Regions from separate parts of the Streptomyces sp. cmx-18-6 genome, predicted to be linked through region 2. Evidence: predicted binding sites of a transcription regulator. Region 2 holds the regulator's gene; each other region holds the start of a gene.
The links. The regulator HrcA, encoded in region 2, represses chaperone genes, less so after heat shock. The targets are predictions, from matches to a motif close to TTNGCACTCNGNNNNNCNGAGTGCNAA.
Positions count from the first base shown of each region.

Region 1: the regulator HrcA is predicted to act here: its motif matches at 5,733-5,759, upstream of groES (co-chaperone GroES).
Region 3: the regulator HrcA is predicted to act here: its motif matches at 4,684-4,710, upstream of groL (chaperonin GroEL).

Region 1 is NZ_JAEBEP010000007.1:131,884-139,457, forward strand. It holds gene ACLJPL_RS18370 (TetR/AcrR family transcriptional regulator) at 1-173, opposite strand, end outside; gene ACLJPL_RS18375 (MFS transporter) at 275-1,795, shown strand; gene ACLJPL_RS18380 (VOC family protein) at 1,911-2,375, shown strand; gene ACLJPL_RS18385 (hypothetical protein) at 2,514-3,191, shown strand; gene ACLJPL_RS18390 (THUMP-like domain-containing protein) at 3,240-4,472, opposite strand; gene ACLJPL_RS18395 (polysaccharide deacetylase family protein) at 4,693-5,634, shown strand; gene groES (co-chaperone GroES) at 5,916-6,224, shown strand; gene groL (chaperonin GroEL) at 6,323-7,574, shown strand, end outside.
Region 2 is NZ_JAEBEP010000001.1:543,711-551,284, forward strand. It holds gene ACLJPL_RS02540 (16S rRNA (uracil(1498)-N(3))-methyltransferase) at 1-93, opposite strand, end outside; gene ACLJPL_RS02545 (nitronate monooxygenase) at 90-1,163, opposite strand; gene dnaJ (molecular chaperone DnaJ) at 1,296-2,432, opposite strand; gene hrcA (heat-inducible transcriptional repressor HrcA) at 2,433-3,449, opposite strand; gene ACLJPL_RS02560 (MBL fold metallo-hydrolase) at 3,627-4,358, shown strand; gene ACLJPL_RS02565 (DUF3097 domain-containing protein) at 4,484-5,302, shown strand; gene ACLJPL_RS02570 (ABC transporter substrate-binding protein) at 5,454-7,574, shown strand, end outside.
Region 3 is NZ_JAEBEP010000002.1:303,692-311,265, reverse strand. It holds gene ACLJPL_RS06370 (asparagine synthase-related protein) at 1-1,275, opposite strand, end outside; gene ACLJPL_RS06365 (keywimysin-related RiPP) at 1,323-1,448, opposite strand; gene ACLJPL_RS06360 (hypothetical protein) at 2,198-2,539, opposite strand; gene groL (chaperonin GroEL) at 2,897-4,519, opposite strand; gene ACLJPL_RS06350 (cold-shock protein) at 4,880-5,086, opposite strand; gene ACLJPL_RS06345 (MoaD/ThiS family protein) at 5,525-5,803, opposite strand; gene thrC (threonine synthase) at 5,839-7,134, opposite strand; SAM riboswitch class I at 7,153-7,280, opposite strand; gene ACLJPL_RS06335 (glucosyl-3-phosphoglycerate synthase) at 7,434-7,574, shown strand, end outside.

The DNA.
Region 1 (7,574 bases), on a different contig from region 2:
GTGCTGCCCAGCTCCTTCGCCACCCGCCGCATGGACAGGGCCGCCACGCCCTCCTCCTCGACGATCCGGCGCGCGGTGGCGACCATCACGTCGGGGTCCAGCCTGCGGGGGCGGCCCACGGGTTTCTTCTTCTCGGTCTGCTCGGACTTCTCGGTCTTCTCGCTGCCTGGCACCTGGGCATTCTCTCCTTCGGGTTCCTTCTCGCCCGCCCGCGTTTATTTTCTATACGTGTATGGTAATCCTCGACCGAGGGTGGCGAAGGGGAGGGCACGTCATGGGCGGCACGGTGGACAGCTCGGCGGGGGACGGACCGGAGGCGGAGCGCGGTACGGCGGGGGCGCGGCACGCGCGGTGGCTGCTGGTGGTGGCGCTCACCGTGCAGTTCCTGGTGTCGCTGGACATGTCCGTGGTGAACGTCGCCCTGCCCGACATCCGCAGCGACCTCGGCTTCGGGCGGGACGGCCTGCTCTGGGTCGTCAACGCGTACGCCCTCGCCTTCGGCGGGCTCCTCATGCTCGGCGGCCGGCTCGCCGACCTGGCCGGCCCCCGCCGCGTCCTGACGGCGGGCCTGGCCCTCTTCGGGCTCGCCAGCCTGGCCGGGGGCCTCGCCTGGTCGCCCGGGTCGCTGGTGGCGGCGCGGGCCGTCCAGGGCGTCGGGGCCGCGGCCCTCGCCCCGGTGGCGTTCGCCCTGATCACCCTCGCCTTCCCGGCCGGGCCCGCCCGCTCCCGCGCGCTCGGGCTCTGGGGCATGGCGGGCGCGGCGGGCGGCGCGGTCGGGGTGCTGGCGGGCGGGGTGCTCACCGACGCGGCGGGCTGGCGGGCCGTGATGCTGGTCAACGTGCCGATCGTGGTCTTCGCCCTGGCCGCCGCCGCGCGCACCGGGCCGGTCGGAGACCTCGCGGGGCGGCGGCGGACCGGCGTGCGGCTGGACCTCGCCGGGGCGCTCCTCGCGACCGCCGGGACGACCCTCCTGGTGCTCGGCCTGGTCCGGGCCTCGGACGACGGGTGGGGCTCGGCCACCACCCTGGGCGCCCTGGGCGCGGCGGTGCTCCTGCTGGCCGCCTTCGTCGCCGTCGAACTCCGTACGGCATCGCCCCTGCTGCGCCCCGGCATCCTGCGGGGACGGCCGGTGCTCACCGCCAACCTGTTCTGTCTGCTGCTGGCCTCGGCCCAGTTCGGCGCGTTCTACTTCGTCTCGCTCTACATGCAGCTCGTCCTCGGCTTCGGGCCGACCGCCGCCGGGTTCGCGTTCCTGCCGTTCTGCGTGGGCGTCGTCGCGGGCGCGATCCTGGCCACCCGTGCCGTCGCGGTGCTCGGCATCCGGCGGCTGATGACGGCGGGCGGCACGCTGGCGGCGCTCGGGATGGCGTGGTTCGCGGCCACCGCCACCGCGGACGGCGGCTTCCTCGTCTCGATCCTCGGCCCGTCGCTGCTCTGCTCGCTGGGCATCGGGCTGTGCTTCGTCCCGCTCGGCACGGCGGCCACCACCGACGTGACGCCCGGCGAGACCGGCATGGCGTCGGGGCTGCTCAACAGCTCGCGCCAGGTCGGCGGTTCGCTCGGCCTCGCGGTCCTGGTCACCGTCGCCGCCCGGGTCACGGGCGGCTCCACGGGCCGCGCCGACCTGTCCGCCGGGTACGCGGCCGCCTTCTGGGTCTCGGCCGGGCTCCTGGCGGCGGCAGCGCTGACGGCGTACGTCCTGCTGCCGGGGGAGCGCGGGTCCGCCGCCGGCCCGGTGGCCGCCGAGGGCGTCGCGGCGGAGTATGAACGCGAAGACGACGCCGCGGGCCGATGAGTCCGGACGCCGGGCCCGGTCTACCTTCCATGAGGCCCACGCGGCCCCATGGCCCGTACGGGGCGCCCGGCCCCCGGGCCGTACGTGGGACGAGCTCGACGAGGAGACGAAGACCATGCAGAAGATCACCCCCTGTCTCTGGTACGACGGCAAGGCCCAGGAGGCGGCCGAGCACTACATCGCGATCTTCGGAGGGGACTCCCGCGTCCTGGACGTCACCCACTACGGCGAGGCGGGCCCCGGTGAGACGGGCTCCGTGCTGACCGTCGACTTCCGGCTCGCGGGCCAGGACTACATCGCGCTCAACGGCGGACCGCAGTTCCCCTTCACCGAGGCGATCTCGCTCTCCGTGGACTGCGCGGACCAGGCGGAGGTGGACCGGTTCTGGGACGCGCTCTCCGAGGGCGGCGAGGAGAGCCAGTGCGGCTGGGTCAAGGACAGGTACGGCGTCTCCTGGCAGATCGTCCCGAACGAGCTGCCGAAGCTGCTGGCCGATCCGGACCCGGCGAAGGCCGAACGGACCATGCGGGCGATGCTCGGGATGCGCAAGCTGGACATCCAGGCGCTGCGGGACGCCTGAGCCCGCAGGCTTCCTGAGGGGTCGTCACGGGCTGCCGAGGGTCGCTTCCGTGAGGACGGCCGGGTCGGGGCCCGCCGTTCGCGGGCGGCGAGGGACGCGTCGGCGGGGTGCCGAGCCGGGGCCGATAGTGTCTGGTGCATGCCACCTCGTGCCCCGCTGCCCCCGCCCCCGCCGCCCGTGGAGATACGGTCCTGGCCCGACCGCGAGGCCATGCTCGCCGACCGGGCGGTGGTCCTGCGCGAGCTGGTCCGGATGCATATGGGGCCGGGACGGCTCGGCATGCTGGCGCTGTGGGCCGCGATGGCCGGGTTCGCCTGGCTGCTGATCGGGAGCGCGATCATGATGGTCGAGGGGACGTACGACATCCTCGGCGTGATCGTCGGGATTCCCATCCTGATCGCCGGCCTGGGCCTGCTGGTCCCGGCCGTCGTCTTCGTCTGCCTGGGCCTGGTCCGCGACCGCGAGGTCCGCCGACTGCTCGTGGAGTGGGGCGCGCTGGACCGCGACCCGCCGCGCGACCGGGAACTGCGGCTGCCCGGGGTGAGCCTGCTGTGGCTGCTGCTGTCGTTCGCCCTGGCCGCGTCGGGGCTGGCGCTCTGCGTGATCGGGCCGGCGAGCGCCCGGCCCGGCGACGACACCTACGGCCTGGTCGCGATGACGATGGGCCTCGGCATGGTCGCCTGGCTGACCGGACTCATCGGCATGGTCAAGGCGTCGGCCCACCGCCGCTGGGTGCTGCGCGTCCTGGCCGCGCCCGCCGCCGTGCCGGCGCCGGGCGCCCCGGTCCGGGCCCCGGTCGGCCCCGGCCACCGCTGACGCCCGGACCGGACGCCTCTGCTCAGCCCCGTGGGTGGCCGAGCGGGCTCAGCCCAGCGGGTGGCCGAGCAGCATCGTCGGGGCTCCGGCCACCCGGGTCAGGAACACCGTCGCCGCGTTCGGGCCGCTGAGCTTCATCCGGCGGCGCAGCTCCTCCGGTTCGACCGCCGAGCCGCGCTTCTTGACGGTCAGTACGCCGACGCCCCGCTCCCGCAGCAGCGCCTTCAGCTTCTTCATGTTGAACGGCAGCCGGTCGGTGATCTCGTACCCGGAGACGTACGGGGAGGAGTACGGCACATCACTCGTGACGTACGCGATCGTCTCGTCCACCAGCCGCCCCCCGCACCGCTCCACGATGTCGGCGACCAGGTGCGCCCGGATCACCGCGCCGTCCGGCTCGTACAGATAGCGCCCGACCGGGCCCACCGGCGGCGGGGACAGCGGGGCCGGGGCGCTCAGGGTCGCCCCGGACGGCAGCAGCGTGGCCCGGAACGAGCCGGGGGCGAAGCCCTCCCCGTACCAGAGCACCGCCTCCTTGACGTCCCCACCGTCCGAGATCCACTCCGCCTCCGCCTCGGGCCCGATCGCCTCGTGCGGGACGCCCGGGGCGATCTTCAGCGCGGCCCGGGGGGCCTTGAGGGCGGCGGCCGTGGCCCAGGACAGCGGCGGCGAGTACGCCTCCGGGTCGAAAATCCTGCCGCGTCCGCCACGCCGTGCCGGATCCACGAAGACCGCGTCGTACGGAGACGCGTCGACCTCCGTGACGTCGGCGCACCGCACCTCGATCAGCGCGCCGAGCCCGAGCGCCTCGGCGTTGGCGCGGGCCACCTCGGCGGTGAGCGGGTCGCGGTCCACGGCGAGCACGGCGATCCCGGCGCGGGCCAGCGCGATCGCGTCGCCGCCGATGCCGCAGCACAGGTCCGCCACGCTCCGCACCCCGAGCCCGGCGAGGCGGGCCGCGCGGTGGGTGGCGACCGAGGTGCGGGTGGCCTGCTCGACGCCGTTGGGCGTGAAGTACATCCGGTACGCGTCCGCCGCCCCGAACTTCGCCGCCGCCCGCTGCCGCAGCCGCGCCTGCCCCAGGGCCGCCGACACCAGCTCCGCCGGGTGCGCACGGCGCAGCCGGGTCGCGGTGGCCAGCTCGTCGGCGGGGTCGTGGTCGCGCAGCTCGTCCAGCAGGCGCTCGCCCTCGGGGGTGCGCAGGGCGGCGAAGGCGGCGCGGGCGGGGTCGCCGGGGTCGCCGGCCGGGGTGGCGGGGGTCGTTGCGTTCACCCGGTCCATTGTGGCCGGTGCGTCGGCCCGCCGGTGCGCCGGTGCGCGGGTTCCGCCGGCCCTGGCGGCGCCCCGGGTGCTGGGGTGCCGGAGTCCTGAGGCGGCCCGGGTCCCAGTGGGCCGGCCGAGGGACGGCGCCCGGCTGCCCGCGGTGTCGGGGCCGGAGGCGGGCGGGCGGCTGGCAGGATGCGGCGCCATGCAGCTAGTACGACAAAACGAAAAATCAGCCATGAAGCGGCACAGGTCGGGCGTCGTCGTGCTGGCGGCCCTGCTGGCCGCCGCCGTCGCCTCCGGATGCGCGGCGGAGGCGGGCGGCGGCGCGGCGGGAGCCCCGGCCGGTCCGGCGAAGCCCGCGGCCGGGCAGCAGGGCGAAGCCGTCCAGCGGGGCGAAGCGGCCCAGCAGGGCGGCCCCGCGCGCGCCCTGGACGCGTACGCCGAGGAGATCAAGCGGAAACAGGCCGCACGGGCCGTCGCCGCGAAGAAGTGGGGGCTGGCCAGGACACCGCTCGCCGCCCCCGAGCCGCCCAGGGTGAAGCCGCGCATCACCACCCGCAAGGGCTTCGAGGTGCGGGACGACGAGGGGCTGCCGCCCGTCTTCACCACCGTCCCCACCAAGGAGAAGATCGTCTTCCTCACCATGGACGACGGGGCGGAGAAGGACCCCGAACTGCTGCGGATGATGACCGAACTGGACATCCCCTACAGCGCCTTCCTGAGCGACTACGTCATCAACGACGACTACGGCTACTTCAAGCGGATGCAGAAGCGCGGGGTGACCATCAGCAACCACACGCTCAACCACCGCTATCTGCCCGGCCTCTCCTACGCCCAGCAGAAGCGGGAGATCTGCGGCCAGCAGGACAAGATCGTCAAGAACTACGGGAAGCGGCCCACCCTCTTCCGCCCGCCCTACGGCAACTACAACCGCGACACCCTCGTCGCCGCCAGGACCTGCGGGATCACCGCCGTACCGCTGTGGTCCGCCGAGGCGTTCGCCGACCACATGGAGTGGCGCGAGTGGGACCGGGACCTGCACCCCGGCGACATCGTCCTCACCCACTTCCGGGGCAAGGGCGACTGGAAGGGCACGATGCCCGACATGATCCGGCTCGTCATGAAGACCATCACGGACAAGGGGTACGCGGTGGCGAAGCTGGAGGACTACGTCTGACCCCTTCCGCCTGCCCTGCGAACTGCGTACGGCCCCATGCCGACCGGTACGGCGTGGGGCCGCCGCACCCCGGATCGGGAAGGCGCGAGGGTGGTGAATTGGCACTCCGCTTGACCGAGTGCTAATCGCGGTCATAGTCTCAGGTCTGGCACTCCCCCCTGGAGAGTGCCAGCACCACACTGTGCGACAGGGCAGGTCCGGCACCCGCGACGACGGATCGGTCTGGTCGCCGCCCACTGACTGCTAAACCCCGTGAGATCTCCGAAGGGGGAGACCGGATCGTGTCGACCACCAGCTCCAAGGTTGCGATCAAGCCGCTTGAGGACCGCATTGTGGTCCAGCCGCTCGACGCCGAGCAGACCACGGCTTCCGGCCTGGTCATTCCGGACACCGCGAAGGAGAAGCCCCAGGAGGGCGTCGTCCTCGCCGTTGGCCCGGGCCGCTTCGAGAACGGCGAGCGTCTTCCGCTCGACGTCAAGACCGGCGACGTCGTCCTGTACAGCAAGTACGGCGGCACCGAGGTGAAGTACAACGGCGAGGAGTACCTCGTCCTCTCGGCCCGCGACGTCCTCGCGATCGTCGAGAAGTAATTCACCCACGTTTGCTTGTGTTCTGCGCCCCTGGCCCCCTGCGAAATAACTAGCCGGGCGGCGAGGGGCGCAGTTCGTCCGAGAGGGAAGTACAGCCCATGGCGAAGATTCTGAAGTTCGACGAGGACGCCCGTCGCGCCCTTGAGCGCGGCGTCAACAAGCTTGCCGACACGGTCAAGGTGACGATCGGCCCCAAGGGCCGCAACGTCGTCATCGACAAGAAGTTCGGCGCACCCACCATCACCAACGACGGCGTCACCATCGCCCGCGAGGTCGAGCTCGACGACCCGTACGAGAACCTGGGCGCCCAGCTCGTCAAGGAGGTGGCGACCAAGACCAACGACGTAGCGGGTGACGGCACCACCACCGCGACCGTCCTGGCCCAGGCGCTCGTCCGCGAGGGTCTGCGCAACGTCGCCGCCGGCGCCTCCCCGGCCGCCCTGAAGAAGGGCATCGACGCCGCGGTCAAGGCCGTGTCCGAGGAGCTCCTCGCGACCGCCCGGCCGATCGACGACAAGTCCGACATCGCCGCCGTGGCCGGGCTCTCCGCCCAGGACGCCCAGGTCGGCGAGCTCATCGCGGACGCGATGGACAAGGTCGGCAAGGACGGTGTCATCACCGTCGAGGAGTCCAACACCTTCGGTCTGGACCTGGAGTTCACCGAGGGCATGGCCTTCGACAAGGGCTACCTGTCCCCGTACATGGTGACCGACCAGGAGCGTATGGAGGCCGTCCTCGACGACCCGTACATCCTGATCCACCAGGGCAAGATCGGCTCCATCCAGGAGCTGCTCCCGCTCCTGGAGAAGGTCATCCAGGGCGGCGGCTCCAAGCCGCTCCTGATCATCGCCGAGGACGTCGAGGGCGAGGCGCTCTCCACCCTCGTCGTCAACAAGATCCGCGGCACCTTCAACGCCGTCGCGGTGAAGGCCCCGGGCTTCGGCGACCGCCGCAAGGCCATGCTCGGCGACATCGCCACCCTCACCGGTGCGACCGTCATCGCCGAGGAGGTCGGCCTCAAGCTCGACGGCGCCGGTCTCGACGTGCTGGGCACCGCCCGCCGCGTCACCGTCTCCAAGGACGACACGACCATCGTCGACGGCGGGGGCAACTCCGACGACGTCAAGGGCCGCGTCAACCAGATCAAGGCCGAGATCGAGTCCACGGACTCCGACTGGGACCGCGAGAAGCTCCAGGAGCGCCTGGCGAAGCTGGCCGGCGGCGTGTGCGTCATCCGCGTCGGCGCCGCCACCGAGGTGGAGCTCAAGGAGAAGAAGCACCGCCTTGAGGACGCCATCTCCGCCACCCGCGCCGCGGTCGAGGAGGGCATCGTCTCCGGCGGTGGCTCCG
Region 2 (7,574 bases):
CTTGACCGACACCGCGTGCCGCCCCTCGGGGCCGTCGAGGACGAACTCCCCTTCGGTGGGCATCCGTTCGACGACGAAGACCGGTGCGGTCACCGGGGGCTCCTCGGGCTCAGGGCCGCCCTGGCGGCCTCCAGTTCGGCGGCGAGCAGCTCGATCAGCTCGCCGGCGGGCAGTTCGCGGGCCATCCGGTGGCCCTGCCCCGCCCACAGGGCCATCCCCTGGGCGTCCCCGGCCTTGGCGGCGGCCTGGCGGAGCCCGGTGGTGAGGTAGTGGACCTGGGGGTAGGCGGCGGGGGCGTACGGGCCGTGCTCGCGGACGAACCGGTTGACCAGGCCGCGCGCGGGCCGCCCGGAGAAGGCGCGGGTCAGTTCGGTGCGGACGAACAGCGGGTTGGTCAGGGCCTGCTTGTGCAGCAGGTGGGCCCCGGACTCGGGGCAGATCAGGAAGGCGGTGCCGAGCTGGGCGGCGTCCGCGCCCGCCGCGAGGACGGCGGCGATCTGTGCGCCGCGCATCAGGCCGCCGGTGGCGACGACCGGGATCTGCACGGTCTCGCGGACCTGGGTGACCAGGGAGAGCAGCCCGGTGCCGGTGTGGTCGGCCTGCGGGTCGTCGCGGTGGGTGGACTGGTGGCCGCCCGCCTCGACGCCCTGGACGCAGACGGCGTCGGCCCCGGCCCACTGGGCTCCCTGGGCCTCCTCGGCGGAGGTGACCGTGACGATGGTGTACGTCCCCGCCCTGGCGAAGGCGTCGAGCGTGTCGCGGACGGGGCAGCCGAAGGTGAAGGAGACCACCGGAACGGGGTCCTCCAGCAGGATGGCGACCTTCGCCTCGTACCCGTCGTCGCCGCTGCTGTCGGGGTCGCCGAGCGGGGTCTCGTACCAGGCCGCCTCACCCGCGAGCTGGTGGCGGTAGACCTCGACGGCGCTGGGGTCGGCCAGCGCGGGCTGCGGCATGAAGAGGTTGACGCCGAACGGCCCGCCGGTGAGCCGGCGCAGCTGTTTGATCTCGTTGTACATGCCGTCCGCCGTTTTGTACCCGGCGGCCAGGAACCCGAGCCCGCCCGCCTCGGCGACGGCCGCGGCGAGCTGGGGTCCGGACGCGCCGCCCGCCATGGGGGCCTGCACGATCGGATACCGGCAGAGATCGGTCAACTCGGAGGGCATGACCGCATCGTGCCACGTCCGCCGCACAGGGCCGAATCAGCCAGCGATTGGCGTGACCGGTTCTCCCACCGAACACCGCACCGCCCCCCGGCAGGTGACCGGGGGGCGGTGCGGTGAAAGGCGGAAAGGGCTTCAGCGGCCGTTGAAGGCGTCCTTCAGCCGGGAGAAAAGCCCCTGCTGACCTGGCTGAAACTGACCCAGCGGCCGTTCCTCGCCGCGCAGCTTGGACAGCTCCCGCAGCAGCCGCTCCTGCTCCGCGTCGAGCTTGGAGGGGGTCATCACCTCGACGTGCACGATGAGGTCGCCCCGGCCGCCGCCGCGCAGGTGCGTGATGCCCCGCCCGTGCAGGGGCACGGACTGGCCGGACTGGGTGCCGGGCCGGATGTCGATCTCCTCGACGCCGTCCAGGGTCTCCAGCGGGCACTTGGTGCCGAGGGCCGCCGCCGTCATCGGGATGGTGACCGTGCAGTGGAGATCGTCGCCGCGCCGCTGGAAGACGGAGTGCGGCAGCTCGTGGATCTCGACGTACAGGTCGCCGGGCGGGCCGCCGCCGGGGCCGACCTCGCCCTCGCCGGCGAGCTGGATGCGGGTGCCGTTGTCGACGCCCGCCGGGATCTTGACCGTGAGCGTGCGGCGCGAGCGGATGCGGCCGTCGCCTGCGCACTCCGGGCACGGCGTCGGCACGACCGTACCGAAGCCCTGGCACTGCGGGCAGGGCCGCGAGGTCATGACCTGGCCCAGGAAGGACCGGGTGACCTGCGAGACCTCGCCGCGGCCGCGGCACATGTCACAGGTCTGGGCGGACGTGCCGGGGGCCGCGCCCTCGCCGCTGCAGGTGTTGCAGACGACCGCCGTGTCGACCTGGATGTCCTTGGTGGTGCCGAAGGCCGCCTCCGCGAGGTCGATCTCCAGCCGGATCATGGCGTCCTGGCCGCGCCGGGTGCGCGAGCGGGGCCCGCGCTGCGAGGCCGTTCCGAAGAACGCGTCCATGATGTCGGAGAAGTTGCCGAAGCCACCGGCTCCGAAACCGCCCGCGCCACCGCCGCCGCCCGCCGAGAGGGGGTCGCCGCCGAGGTCGTAGACCTGCTTCTTCTGCGGGTCCGACAGCACCTCGTAAGCGGCGTTGATCTCCTTGAACCGCTCCTGGGTCTTCGGATCCGGGTTGACATCCGGGTGCAGCTCGCGGGCGAGCCGACGGAATGCCTTCTTGATCTCGTCCTGAGATGCGTCGCGGCGTACGCCGAGTACGGCGTAGTAGTCCGTGGCCACTTACGACTCCGCCAGGATCTGTCCGACGTAACGTGCCACTGCGCGTACCGCTCCCATCGTTCCGGGGTAGTCCATGCGGGTCGGTCCGACCACGCCGAGTTTGGCGACTGCCTCGTCGCCCGAACCGTAGCCGACCGCGACGACGGACGTGGAGGTGAGCCCCTCGTGGGCGTTCTCGTGCCCGATCCGCACGGTCATGGCTGAGTCCGTGGCCTCACCGAGCAGCTTCAGCAGGACGACCTGCTCCTCCAGTGCTTCCAGCACCGGCCGGATCATCACAGGGAAGTCGTGCCCGAAGCGGGTGAGGTTGGAGGTGCCGCCGATCATCAGCCGCTCCTCCGTCTCCTCGACCAGTGTTTCGAGGAGGGTGGAAAGAACCGTGGAAACCGTCCCCCGGTCCTCGCTGTCGAAGGATTCCGGCAGCTCCCGCACCAGGCGCGGGACATCCGCGAAGCGGCGTCCGACGACCCGGCTGTTGAGCCGGGCCCGCAGATCCGCGAGGGATGCCTCGCCGAAGGGCGCGGGGCAGTCGATCATACGCTGTTCGACCCGGCCGGTGTCCGTGATCAGGACCAGCATCAGCCGGGCGGGGGCGAGCGACAGCAGCTCCACGTGCCGGACCGTCGAGCGGGTCAGCGAGGGGTACTGCACGACCGCGACCTGCCGGGTCAGCTGCGCGAGCAGCCGCACGGTCCGGCCGACCACGTCGTCGAGGTCGACCGCGCCGTCGAGGAAGTTCTGGATGGCCCGGCGCTCGGGCGAGGAGAGCGGCTTGACGCCGGCGAGCTTGTCGACGAAGAGGCGGTACCCCTTGTCGGTGGGGATGCGCCCCGCGCTCGTGTGCGGCTGCGCGATGAAGCCCTCGTCCTCCAGCACCGCCATGTCGTTGCGGACGGTGGCCGGGGAGACCCCCAGCTGGTGCCGCTCCGTGAGCGCCTTGGAGCCGACCGGCTCCTCGGTGCCGACATAGTCCTGGACGATGGCGCGCAGCACTTCGAGTCTGCGTTCGCTGAGCATGGCGCACACCTCCAGCTGTCGTTCTCCGGTGTCTGAACTCCGGTATCCGTCTGGCACTCGGTGCGTACGAGTGCCAGCTACCCACCGGTCAGTGTACGGGGGTGGGGTGGGGCGGGGGCAAGGCCGACCGGCCACGCCGCCCCGGGACCGCGCACGTCGCCCCGATAGCGTCGTCGCATGGACGTCGCTTGGGAAGACTTCGGCTGGGAGCGGTTGGGCCACGGTATCGGGCGGCGACGCCTGCCGGGCTGGGACGCCACGGTCGCGCTGGTGGCCGGGCCGGACGGGGTGCTGCTGTTCGACACCGGCTCCACCCTGCGCGAGGGCGTCGAGCTGCGCGGGCAGGCCGAGGCGCTGCTCGGCCGGAGGGTGACGCATATCGCACTGAGCCACCCGCACTTCGATCATGTGCTGGGCACGGCGGCGTTCGCCGGGGTCCAGGTGTACGGGGCGGTGGGCGTCGCCGCCCTGCTGCGGCGCTCGGCGGACGAGCTGGGCGCCTCGGCCGTGCACCACGGCCTCGCGGAGGAGGAGGCCCACCGGGCGGTGGACGCCCTGGTGGTCCCGCACCACGAGGTGACCGGCGAGTGGACCCTCGACCTGGGCGGCGGCCGCCAGGTGCTGCTGGCGAACGTGGGCCCGGGCCACAGCGGCCACGACCTCGCGGTGCTGGTCCCGGGGACGGACGGGGAGCCCGCGGTGGTGCTGTGCGGGGACCTGGTGGAGGAGTCGGGCGAGCCGCAGGCGGGCCGGGACGCGATCACCTCGCGCTGGCCCGCCGCCCTGGACCGGCTCCTCCAACTGGGCGGCGAGGGCGCGGTGTACGTACCGGGGCACGGGGCGGTGGTGGACGCGGCGTTCGTCCGGGCGCAGCGGGGGGCGCTGGCGGAGCGGTTCGGGGTGGGGTGAGGGTCTCCGGGGCGGGGGCGGATCTGCGGGGTGAGCATCTCCCGGGCGGGGCGCGGAACTCCGAGGTGACGATCTTCGGGGCGGGGTGCGCCCTGGGAGCGCGTACGGCGAATTATCGTCGTGCCATGCGCAGCTACCAGCCGGACCTGACCCCGCCGTGGAAGAGGTCCGCCCCCGTGCCCGAGGTCCCCGCCGAACCCGATCTGGTCGTGGAGGAGGTCGCCAGCGGCTTCTGCGGGGCGGTGATCCGCTGCGAGAAGACGGCTCAGGGGCCCACGGTGACCCTGGAGGACCGGTTCGGCAAGCACCGGGTCTTCCCGATGGAGCCGCGCGGCTTCCTGCTGGAGGGCAAGGTGGTCACGCTGGTGCGCCCGGGGCCCGGCGGTCCGGTGCGCCCCACCCGTACGGCCTCCGGTTCGGTGGCGGTGCCCGGTGCGCGGGCGCGGGTGGCGCGGGCGGGGCGGATCTATGTGGAGGGCCGGCACGACGCGGAGCTGGTCGAGCGGGTGTGGGGCGACGACCTGCGCATCGAGGGCGTGGTGGTGGAGTACCTGGAGGGCGTCGACGACCTGCCGGCCATCGTGGGCGCGTTCTCGCCGGGGCCGGACGCCCGGCTCGGGGTGCTGGTGGACCACCTGGTGTCCGGCTCCAAGGAGTCCCGGATCGCGGCGCAGGTCTCCGACCCCCATGTGCTGGTGGTGGGCCACCCGTACATCGACGTGTGGGAGGCGGTGAAGCCGTCGTCGGTGGGGATCGACGCGTGGCCGGCGGTGCCCCGGGGGCAGGACTGGAAGACCGGGGTGTGCCGGGCGCTGGGGTGGCCGGAGAACACCGGGGCGGCCTGGCAGCACATCCTGTCCAAGGTCCGCAGCTACAAGGATCTTGAACCCCAACTCCTGGGTCGGGTAGAGGAATTGATCGACTTCGTCACCCTTCCGGAGTGATGTCCCGGCCCTGTCGCCACCCTGTGGCCGTCCCGTTGCCGTCCTCTTGGGGAGGATCGGGTACCGATCCCTGTGAATACCTGCGCCCCACGCGCATCATCGGTTAGGGAGAGTGGGGCACGGGCCGGGTTCACGGGGGAAGGGCAACGCGATGGGGCGCGAGAGCTGGCACGAGGACGCGGACAACGAGGCGGCCTCCAACGTCTTCGACCTGATGCGGCAGTTGATCGGCGAGTACCGGAAGAACCGGCCGGTGATGCCCCTGGTGGTGATCAAGGCCGAGGACACCTCGGACGAGTTCGACGTCGACGGGCGGGTCGAGGACATCGTCAGGCTGCTGTACAGAGCCAACGCCGACCCCACGAGACGGGTGCCGGTGCAGTTACTGGCCGGCCACGGGACCGCCCCGTACACGGCGGCGCTCGACATGGTGCGCAAGCTGTCCGCGAAGTCCTGGGGAAGCACCCAGTACAAGCCGTTCGCCTTCCCCCGCTCCCGGCTGCTCGGGGCGATCGAGCAGGCCACCGCCACGGTGCTGGACCAGTCCGGCGAGGACGCCGCCGAGAGCCGTGAGGAAAGGATTCTCGAGCAGCTCAGCCGGCTGCGCTGGCGGGCCGACCGGCCGCGCCGGGGCAACTGGTGGGAGCCGCTGACGGATTCGGTGCGGCCGGAGACCTTCATCGGCGCGTCCTTCATCACCCTGCTCAGCGTGCTGCTCGGTGAGGTCGACTGGCTGCTGATGCTCCTGGTGATGCTCCTCGCGCTGTTCGGACTGGCCGTCGTGGGCCTGATGACCCGGGCCGCGCCGCCGCTGCTGTGGCTGCGCCGGGCCAGCCGCTGGTTCGCGACCACGTCCTCCCTGGCCGCGTCCAGCACGGGCCTTCCCTCGGACGGCTGGTCCTGGCTCTCGCCGAGCGGCTCGTGGGACGTGATCCGGATGCGGGCAGCGGCGGTCGCCGGGCGGGTGGCGGAGGCGGGGGCGGGCGACGAGCAGGCGCGCCGCTTCCATCTGGAGCTGCGGGTGCAGGCGCTGCTGGAGGACCTGCGGGACAACTACCGGCCGCGTGCGCTGGACTGGCGGCGGGCCAAGCGGACGGTCCCGCCGATGGTGTTCCTGCCCCGGGCCACCCAGGACAACGGCGGCATTCTGCTGATCAACGCGATCAACAACGTACGGTCGCGGCGCAGCGAGGTGGATCCGCTGCTGCTGCTCGCGGCGTTGCCGGCCGCCGAGGTCATGCGGCACACCCCGCCGCCGGAGCTGCCGGGGGCGAACGCGCCGTTCCGTTCCTCGGGGGCCCGGGACCTGTACAAGGACTGGGTCGCCGATCTGAGCCTGGGCCAGACCCCGGCGGCGGCCGCGTCCCTGGCGTGGGTGCTCCAACTGCCGCTGACCCCCGCGAAGCTGGACCGTGAGGCGGTGCACCCCCGGCTCTCGACGAACCGGGTGCCGCGGACCTGGGCGCGGTGGGTGATGTCGCGGGAGGGCGCCGTGCTGGTCGTCGTGGGCAGTCTGCTGGGGGCGTTCCTGTGGGCCGGGCACTGGCGCGACACGTACTGCTACGGGCCGCTGACCGACCGCAGCACGGACGCGATCTGGGCCGGGCCCGCCAAGGACCGGGAGTGCGTCGGGGTGGCGACCGTGCCCGAGGTGCGCTTCGCGCGGGGCAACGGCCTGGAGCTGCACGGGGCCGGCAAGGGCATCACGTTCGAGCGGATCGAGCAGGCGATCCGCGAGGAGAACGCGGACATCGAACCGGACGACGCGTATGTGACCGTCGTCTACGCGGGTCCGCTGACCTCGGCGGGCAACGACCGCCGGGCGACCCGCAAGGGCCTGGAGGAGCTGACCGGCGTCTATCTCCATCAGCAGGCGGTGAACAAGACCGTACGGCGGTCGGTACGGCTGCGGGTGCTCACCGCCAACACCGGCCAGGACATGCTGCACCAGCTCACCGCCGTGCAGAAGATCATCGAGGTGGCCCGGCGGGATCCGACGGTGGTGGGGGTGGTCGGCCTCGGCCGCAACACCGACGAGAGCGACGACGCGGCGGCGCTGCTGCGCACGGCCGGGCTGCCGCTGGTGAACACGACGAACTCCAGCAGCGACCTGCCCCGCCTCTACCCCAACTACTTCGGCCTCGCGGCGACCGACGAGGAGCAGACGTACGCGCTGGGGCTGATCGCCGGGCAGATCGCCAGGAAGCTGGAGCGCCCGCACGCCGTCGTGCTGTCGCGCAGGACGGGCAACGGGGACAAGGACCGCTACACC
Region 3 (7,574 bases), on a different contig from region 2:
TGCGAAGTCGGTGCGGTCCAGCAGGGCCTTCACGGTGGGCAGGAGCGGCCAGCCGAGCTGGTGGCGCAGTCCGCTGAGGCGGCTCCACGCGGTGAACGGGTTGCCGTGGAAGAGGTCCTGGTAGGCGTGGGGCAGGCCCAGGAAGAGTTCGTCGCCGCCGTAGCCGGTGAGGTGGTAGCGCGAGCCGGTGGCGTGAGCGCGGCTCAGGAGCAGGTGCGCGCGGGCCCGGCCGGGGGCGACGGGGAGCGGTTCGTCGTTGAGCTCGGCGGCGGACGCGGCGAGGTCGGCGTAGAAGTAGGGGGCGTCGTCGGCGGGGATGACGTGGTGGCGCAGGTCGGTGGAGTCCGCGCTGTGGTCCGTGGTCCTGTGTGCCGCCTCCTCGACCGCCCTGCGCGCCCAGCTCTCGTCCTCGCTGTAACGGTCCCGGGCGGCCACGGTCAGCAGGGACAGCTCGGCGGGCCCGGTCGCCCGGGCGGCGAAGGTGAGGGAGGTGGAGTCCATGCCGCCGGAGAGCTCGCAGCTGATCCGGTCCAGGCCGCCGACATGGGCGCGTACGGAGGCGGCGACGGCGTCCCGCAGCCTCCGGGCCCCTTCGGCGAGGGGGAGTTCGGCCGGCGGGGGCTCCCACCAGCGGTGCTCGCGGGGGCCGGGGGCGGCGGCCGTGCCCGGTGCTGCGGCGGGCAGGGCGAGGCCGTACCCGGCCCCGGTCTCGTGCACGCCCCGCCACAGGACGCGGCGGCTCAGGGGGTGCGGCAGGAAGTCGAGCAGGCGCAGGGCGAGCGCGCCGTCGTCCAGGGGTGCGCCGGTGAGGTGGGCGAGGACGGCGGGGCGGTCGGAGGCGACGGTCCCGGCCTGCGGGTGCCGGACGTGGTAGATCCGGCGCAGCCCGGAGGCGGTTCCCCGGATCCAGGTCTCGCCGGAGAGCCGGGCGACGACGTGGTAGAGGCCGGGCAGCCGGGCGAGGCGGCGCTCCAGGCCCGCCCGGTCGCGCGCGCCCTCCAGGATCCCGGCGAGCACGCTCTCGGGGACGCGGTCGGGGCCGATGAGGGCGAGGGCGTCGTCGCCGCGCGCCAGGTGGCTGACCTTGCGGACCAGCGGGCGGGCGACGATCCAGGGGCGGCCGGACGGGTGGGCGACGGTCAGGACGTCGCCCACCGCCGGGGCCGCTCCTGTCACTTCCGGTGCCCCTTCCGGGGCGGGAAGCTGCCCGGCCACCGCGTGGCCCGCCACGCTGTCCGGCAGGACGACGAAGTAGTCGCGCGGTTGGCCGGGCATCTTCACCTTTCGGAAGTTCTCACACCATGAACAAGGAACCGGGTGGCCTAGTAGACGATGCGGCGAACCCAGTACTCCTTGTACGAGCCGTAGAAGTAGCCGGCGGTCTTCTTCGAAAAGTCGCCCTGCTTGAACAGCGACGGCTTCACATAAGCCTTCTTCTGCTGCTTCATGACACCTTCCCTTCTGTGCTGGTGACGACCGTTATGCCCAACGAATGTCCGCATAACTGGAGTTATTACTGCGACGGGTGTTCACCACGTGAACACCAGGGTCATCATTGCCCACCGCAGAACCGGTACGCATGATTCCGACTTACCGCGCAAAGTTGGCCGGATAGCGTGAGGGAGAGGATCCGGACCCGGCTATTCCGGCCCATCGGACCGGGCGGCGGGGCGTCGGAAAGAGCCCGGATTGCGGGCATGTGCACTCGCACACCGGTGCCGCACCCAAGAGGTCCGGCCTCCATGTGGACTGGACCAATGGCGGTGCGTTGCCGCCGGACCGCGCGGTGAGCTGGCAGGACAGCGACCCGCCCGCGCACGAATCGGGTGGACCGCCCCGGACGACACCCGGACGGCACCCGGCCGACGCCCGCGCGCCGCCCTACAGCACGACTTCCGGGTACGCCACCGAGATCGGCGAACAGGGGCGAACTCGCGCTGCCGTAAGGGGAAGACCACGGCAAGTAAGCATTCGGCCATGCCGACCGCCCCGGCGACGGCCACCCACCCCGCCTTCGACCGCTTTGGCCGCTCACCTGCGCCCTGTGGCGCTCAGCGGTGCGGCAACTCCGCATGGCGAACACGCTGCCCGCCCTGCCGGACGGCCGGAACGCCTACCGAATCGACCGGCGCGGCCGCCGAAACGGCCGGCGCCCCCGCCCCGCCCGCCGGAACGGCCGGCACTCCTCCTCCTACTCCTACCGAAACCGCTGCCCCGCACCCGCCTCGCGGAACCGGTAGACGCCCCACGAACCCGTGCCCGCGCCCACCAGAAGCGGGATCATGCCGTAGCCGACGACCGTCGAGGAGTGGGCGTACCACCGCCCGCCGTCGAACACCTGGGTCGCGGTGATCGTCTCGGGGTCGTCGCGCCCGTCGTGGTCCGCGAAGGTGATCCGGGTGCGCCCGACCCCCTCCGCTTCACCGAAGCAGTGCCACACGGTCTGGCCCTTGCTGGTGCGGGTGTCGCGGCAGTCGACATGACCGAAGGTCGCCACCCGCATCCCGAGGAGGCCGGAGAGGCCCGTGCCCGTCGCCACGACGAACAGTCCCGCCGCGAACAGGGCCGCGCCCAGGAGGACGAGCCCGGCCCCCTTGAGATGCCCTGCGCCCCACCGCCGGCCTCCCCCGCCTCTCCCGCGCCCTTCACGCCCTTCGCGTCCCTCGCGCCCTCCGCGTCCCGAATCGCCGTGTCCCGACTCGCCGTACCCCGCCCGCGTAGCCGTCATGGCCGCCCCGCCCCCGTACCCGTACCCGTACCCGTACGAAAACACATCCACCGCTCCCCCGCAGTGTCCCAGCACCCCCCGGATACGCCACAGGGGCGGCACCCCCCGTGAAGGAGGTACCGCCCCTGTGGGACGTACGCGGAGCTTCGACCGGTCGGAAGGACCCGATCAGAAGTCCATGTCACCGCCCGGCATGCCGCCCGGAGCGGCCGCGCCGGCCTTCTCGGGCTTGTCGGCGATGACGGCCTCGGTGGTGAGGAAGAGCGCGGCGATGGACGCGGCGTTCTGCAGAGCGGAGCGCGTGACCTTCGCCGGGTCGAGAATGCCCTCGGCGATCATGTCGACGTACTCGCCGGTCGCGGCGTTGAGGCCGTGACCGATCGGCAGGTTGCGGACCTTCTCCACGACGACGCCGCCCTCAAGACCACCGTTGACGGCGATCTGCTTGAGCGGGGCCTCCAGCGCGAGCTTCACGGCGTTCGCGCCGGTCGCCTCGTCGCCCGTGAGGTCGAGCTTGTCGAAGACGGCAGCGGCCTGGAGCAGAGCCACGCCACCACCGGCGACGATGCCCTCCTCGACGGCGGCCTTGGCGTTGCGCACCGCGTCCTCGATGCGGTGCTTGCGCTCCTTGAGCTCCACCTCGGTGGCGGCGCCGGCCTTGATGACGGCCACGCCGCCGGCCAGCTTCGCCAGACGCTCCTGGAGCTTCTCGCGGTCGTAGTCCGAGTCGGAGTTCTCGATCTCGGCACGGATCTGGTTGACGCGACCCTGGACCTGGTCGCTGTCACCGGCGCCGTCGACGATCGTGGTCTCGTCCTTGGTGATGACGACCTTGCGGGCACGGCCGAGCAGGTCCAGGCCGGCGTTCTCCAGCTTGAGACCGACCTCCTCGGAGATCACGGTGCCACCGGTGAGGATGGCGATGTCCGCGAGCATGGCCTTGCGGCGGTCGCCGAAGCCCGGAGCCTTGACGGCGACGGACTTGAACGTGCCCTTGATCTTGTTGACGACCAGGGTGGAGAGCGCCTCGCCCTCGACGTCCTCGGCGATGATCAGCAGCGGCTTGCCCGACTGCATGACCTTCTCCAGCAGCGGGATGAGGTCCTTGACGCTGCCGATCTTCGAGTTGACGATCAGGATGTACGGGTCGTCGAGCGACGCCTCCATACGCTCCATGTCGGTCGCGAAGTAGGCCGAGATGTAGCCCTTGTCGAAGCGCATGCCCTCGGTGAGCTCAAGCTCCAGACCGAAGGTCTGGGACTCCTCGACCGTGATGACGCCTTCCTTGCCGACCTTGTCCATCGCTTCGGCGATCTTCGCGCCGATCTCGGTGTCGGCGGCGGAGATGGAGGCGGTCGAAGCGATCTGCTCCTTGGTCTCCACGTCCTTGGCCTGCTCCAGCAGCGCGGCGGAGACGGCCTCGACGGCCTTCTCGATGCCCCGCTTGAGGGCCATCGGGTTGGCGCCTGCGGCGACGTTGCGCAGGCCCTCGCGGACGAGAGCCTGGGCGAGAACGGTGGCGGTGGTCGTACCGTCGCCGGCGACGTCGTCCGTCTTCTTGGCGACCTCCTTGACCAGCTCCGCACCGATCTTCTCGTACGGGTCCTCGAGCTCGATCTCCTTGGCGATGGAAACACCATCGTTGGTGATCGTGGGCGCGCCCCACTTCTTCTCGAGGACGACGTTACGGCCCTTGGGGCCGAGGGTGACCTTGACGGCGTCGGCGAGCTGGTTCATCCCGCGCTCGAGACCGCGCCGTGCCTCCTCGTCGAACGCGATGATCTTGGCCATGTGAAGTGGTCCTCCCGGACAGGGGTGGATTTACTCCGGACCGAGAGGCGCCCGCGACGGACGGCCTGCGTGCGTGGTGGTTCCTTGCCCCACCGCGCCTGCGGGCCTCACCGGCCCGGTCCAAGTTTCTGTCACTCTCACCTGGAGAGTGCTAACGCCAATGATTAGCACTCGACCCCCGAGAGTGCAAGCGCCTCCGGCCAAGCCCGGCCATGCGGCCCCGACGCGATCCCGGGCCGTTCCCGGCGCCGCGCCCGGGCAGTCCGAGCGCCGCGCCCGGGACGCACGAAGGGCCCGAACCCCGGATCCGGAGTCAGGCCCTTCGTGCGTGAGTAGAGTCGTCGGACGACCGCGCCGAGCTCAGCCGACGGCGAGCTTGACCATGTCGGCCTGGGGCCCCTTCTGGCCCTGCGAGATCTCGAATTCAACTCGCTGACCCTCTTCGAGGGTGCGGTACCCGTCCATCTGGATCGCGCTGTAGTGGACGAAAACATCCGCACCACCGTCGACCGCGATGAAGCCGTACCCCTTCTCCGCGTTGAACCACTTGACGGTGCCCTGAGCCATGCCTAACTCCCCTATTACTGGCCCTTGCGCGGGACCGCACTTCGCGGACCCGGGTCGCAACTCACCCTCCGACAGGAGAGGGTGCGCGGCGCCGAAGCGCGTCGACCGCGGCTGAATGTATCCGCCCAACTGCCCTCTGCAACAGGTCAATCGGACGAGAATTCTGGGCACAGGTGAACGCCCGAATATGCGGGATTACTGAAATTTACGGGCAAGTCGGGCCAGGCAAAGGGCACTTATGCCGCAAGGGGTTCACCTACATTGGCTGCTTCTTAACGAGGCCGGGCGCATTCTCATATGCGGGCGGCATAGGCAGCGGAGGGGGCTTCCCCAATTGTACCGCGCTCAACCATGCGAACTGCCCCCTCCGCACGGTGTCGCGGAGGGGGCAACTGCGTTCAGGTGAGGGCGCGATGGCCCCCGCGGAAAAAGTGCGGCTCAGCAGCCGCCGGCCACCGCCGGGATGATCGAGACGCCGGCGCCGTCCGGCGTGGCCGCGTCCAGGCCGCCCTCGAAGCGCACGTCGTCGTCGTTGACGTACACGTTGACGAAGCGGCGCAGCTTGCCCTGGTCGTCCAGGACGCGGGCGGCGATGCCCGGGTGGTCCTTCTCCAGGGACTCGATGACCTCGGAGAGCTTCGCGCCCTCCGCCGTGACCTCGGCCTGGCCGCCCGTGTACGTGCGGAGGATGGTGGGGATGCGGACCTTGACGCTCATGGCGGACGCCTTTCTGGCTGCTGCGGTCGGGATGGTCAGGCGGAGGCGAGGCCGGCCGCGCGGAACGCGTCCAGGCTCGGCTTGATGGTGGCGCTCGCCTGCGAGGTCGCGGAGACCGCGTCGAGCGTCTTCAGCCCGTCACCGGTGTTCAGGACGACGGTGGTGAGCGCCGGGTCGATCACGCCGGCCTCGATCAGCTTCTTCGTCACGCCGACCGTCACGCCGCCCGCCGTCTCGCCGAAGATGCCCTCGGTGCGCGCCAGCAGCTTGATCGCGTCGATGACCTGCTCGTCGTTCACGTCCTCCACCGCGCCGCCGGTGCGGCGGGCGATGTCGAGGACGTACGGGCCGTCCGCCGGGTTGCCGATGGCCAGCGACTTGGCGATGGTGTTCGGCTTCTGGGGGCGTACGACGTCGTGGCCGGCCTTGAAGGCGGCGGAGACCGGGGAGCAGCCCTCGGCCTGCGCGCCGAAGATCTTGTACGGCTTGTCCTCGACCAGGCCGAGCTTGATCAGCTCCTGGAACCCCTTGTCGATCTTCGTCAGCTGGGAGCCGGACGCGATCGGGATGACGATCTGGTCGGGCAGCTTCCAGCCGAGCTGCTCGCAGATCTCGTACGCCAGGGTCTTGGAGCCCTCGCCGTAGTACGGGCGGAGGTTGACGTTGACGAAGCCCCAGCCCTCGCCGAGCGGGTCGCCGATGAGCTCGGAGCAGAAGCGGTTGACGTCGTCGTAGTTGCCCTCGATGCCGACCAGCTCACCGCCGTACACCGCGGCCATGACGACCTTGCCCTGCTCCAGGTCGTGCGGGATGAACACGCACGAGCGCAGTCCGGCGCGGGCGGCGGCGGCCCCGACCGCACCGGCCAGGTTGCCGGTGGAGGAGCAGGAGAGGGTGGTGAACCCGAAGGCGCGGGCGGCCTCGACGGCGATCGCGACGACGCGGTCCTTGAAGGAGTGCGTCGGGTTGCCGGAGTCGTCCTTCACGTACAGACCGCCGGTGACGCCCAGCTCACGGGCGAGGTTGTCGGCCTTGACCAGCTTGGTGAAACCGGGGTTGATGTTGGGCTTCTCCGCGACGTCGGCCGGAACCGGCAGCAGCGGGGCGTAGCGCCAGATGTTGTCCGGGCCGGCCTCGATGCGCTCGCGCAGCTCTTCGGGGGAGCCGGTGGGCAGGTCGTACGCCACTTCCAGTGGCCCGAAACAGGACGCGCAGGCGAACAGGGGGCCGAGCTCGAAACGCTCGCCGCACTCGCGGCAGGAAAGCGCCGCGGCGGGACCGAGGTCCACGGGGGCGGTGGTGGCATTACCTGCGATGGTCTGAACAGCCATGATGGCGGAGGCCCTTTCTCCTCATCTTCCTCGCAGCGCGTTTCGCCGCAAGACGGAATTGGCACCTTCCCCACCGTGACCTCGCGGTCGGTAGGAGGGTTGCCGGGACTTCAACGGGCCGTTCCCTCAGTCCCTCTGGATGAGCTCTGTGGCACTGGATCTTCGATCCAGGCGTTTGTGTGCGGACGGACCCCGACATGCGACGGTCATCCGCGTTGTTCAAGACTGTAACCGAAGGACCGGACTGTTGAGATAGTCGTCCGAACGGCGAGATGGATCACATGCGAGGAGTGCCGACCGTGCTCGAAGAGGTGGAGCGCTGGCTGACCAGGCGTTCCTGGTCGGCCGCCGACCGCCCGCTGGACCGGCTCACGGCCGCCCGGAGCGCCGAACCGCACCGCACCTCGGTGAGCGTCGTGCTGCCCGCGCTGAACGAGGAG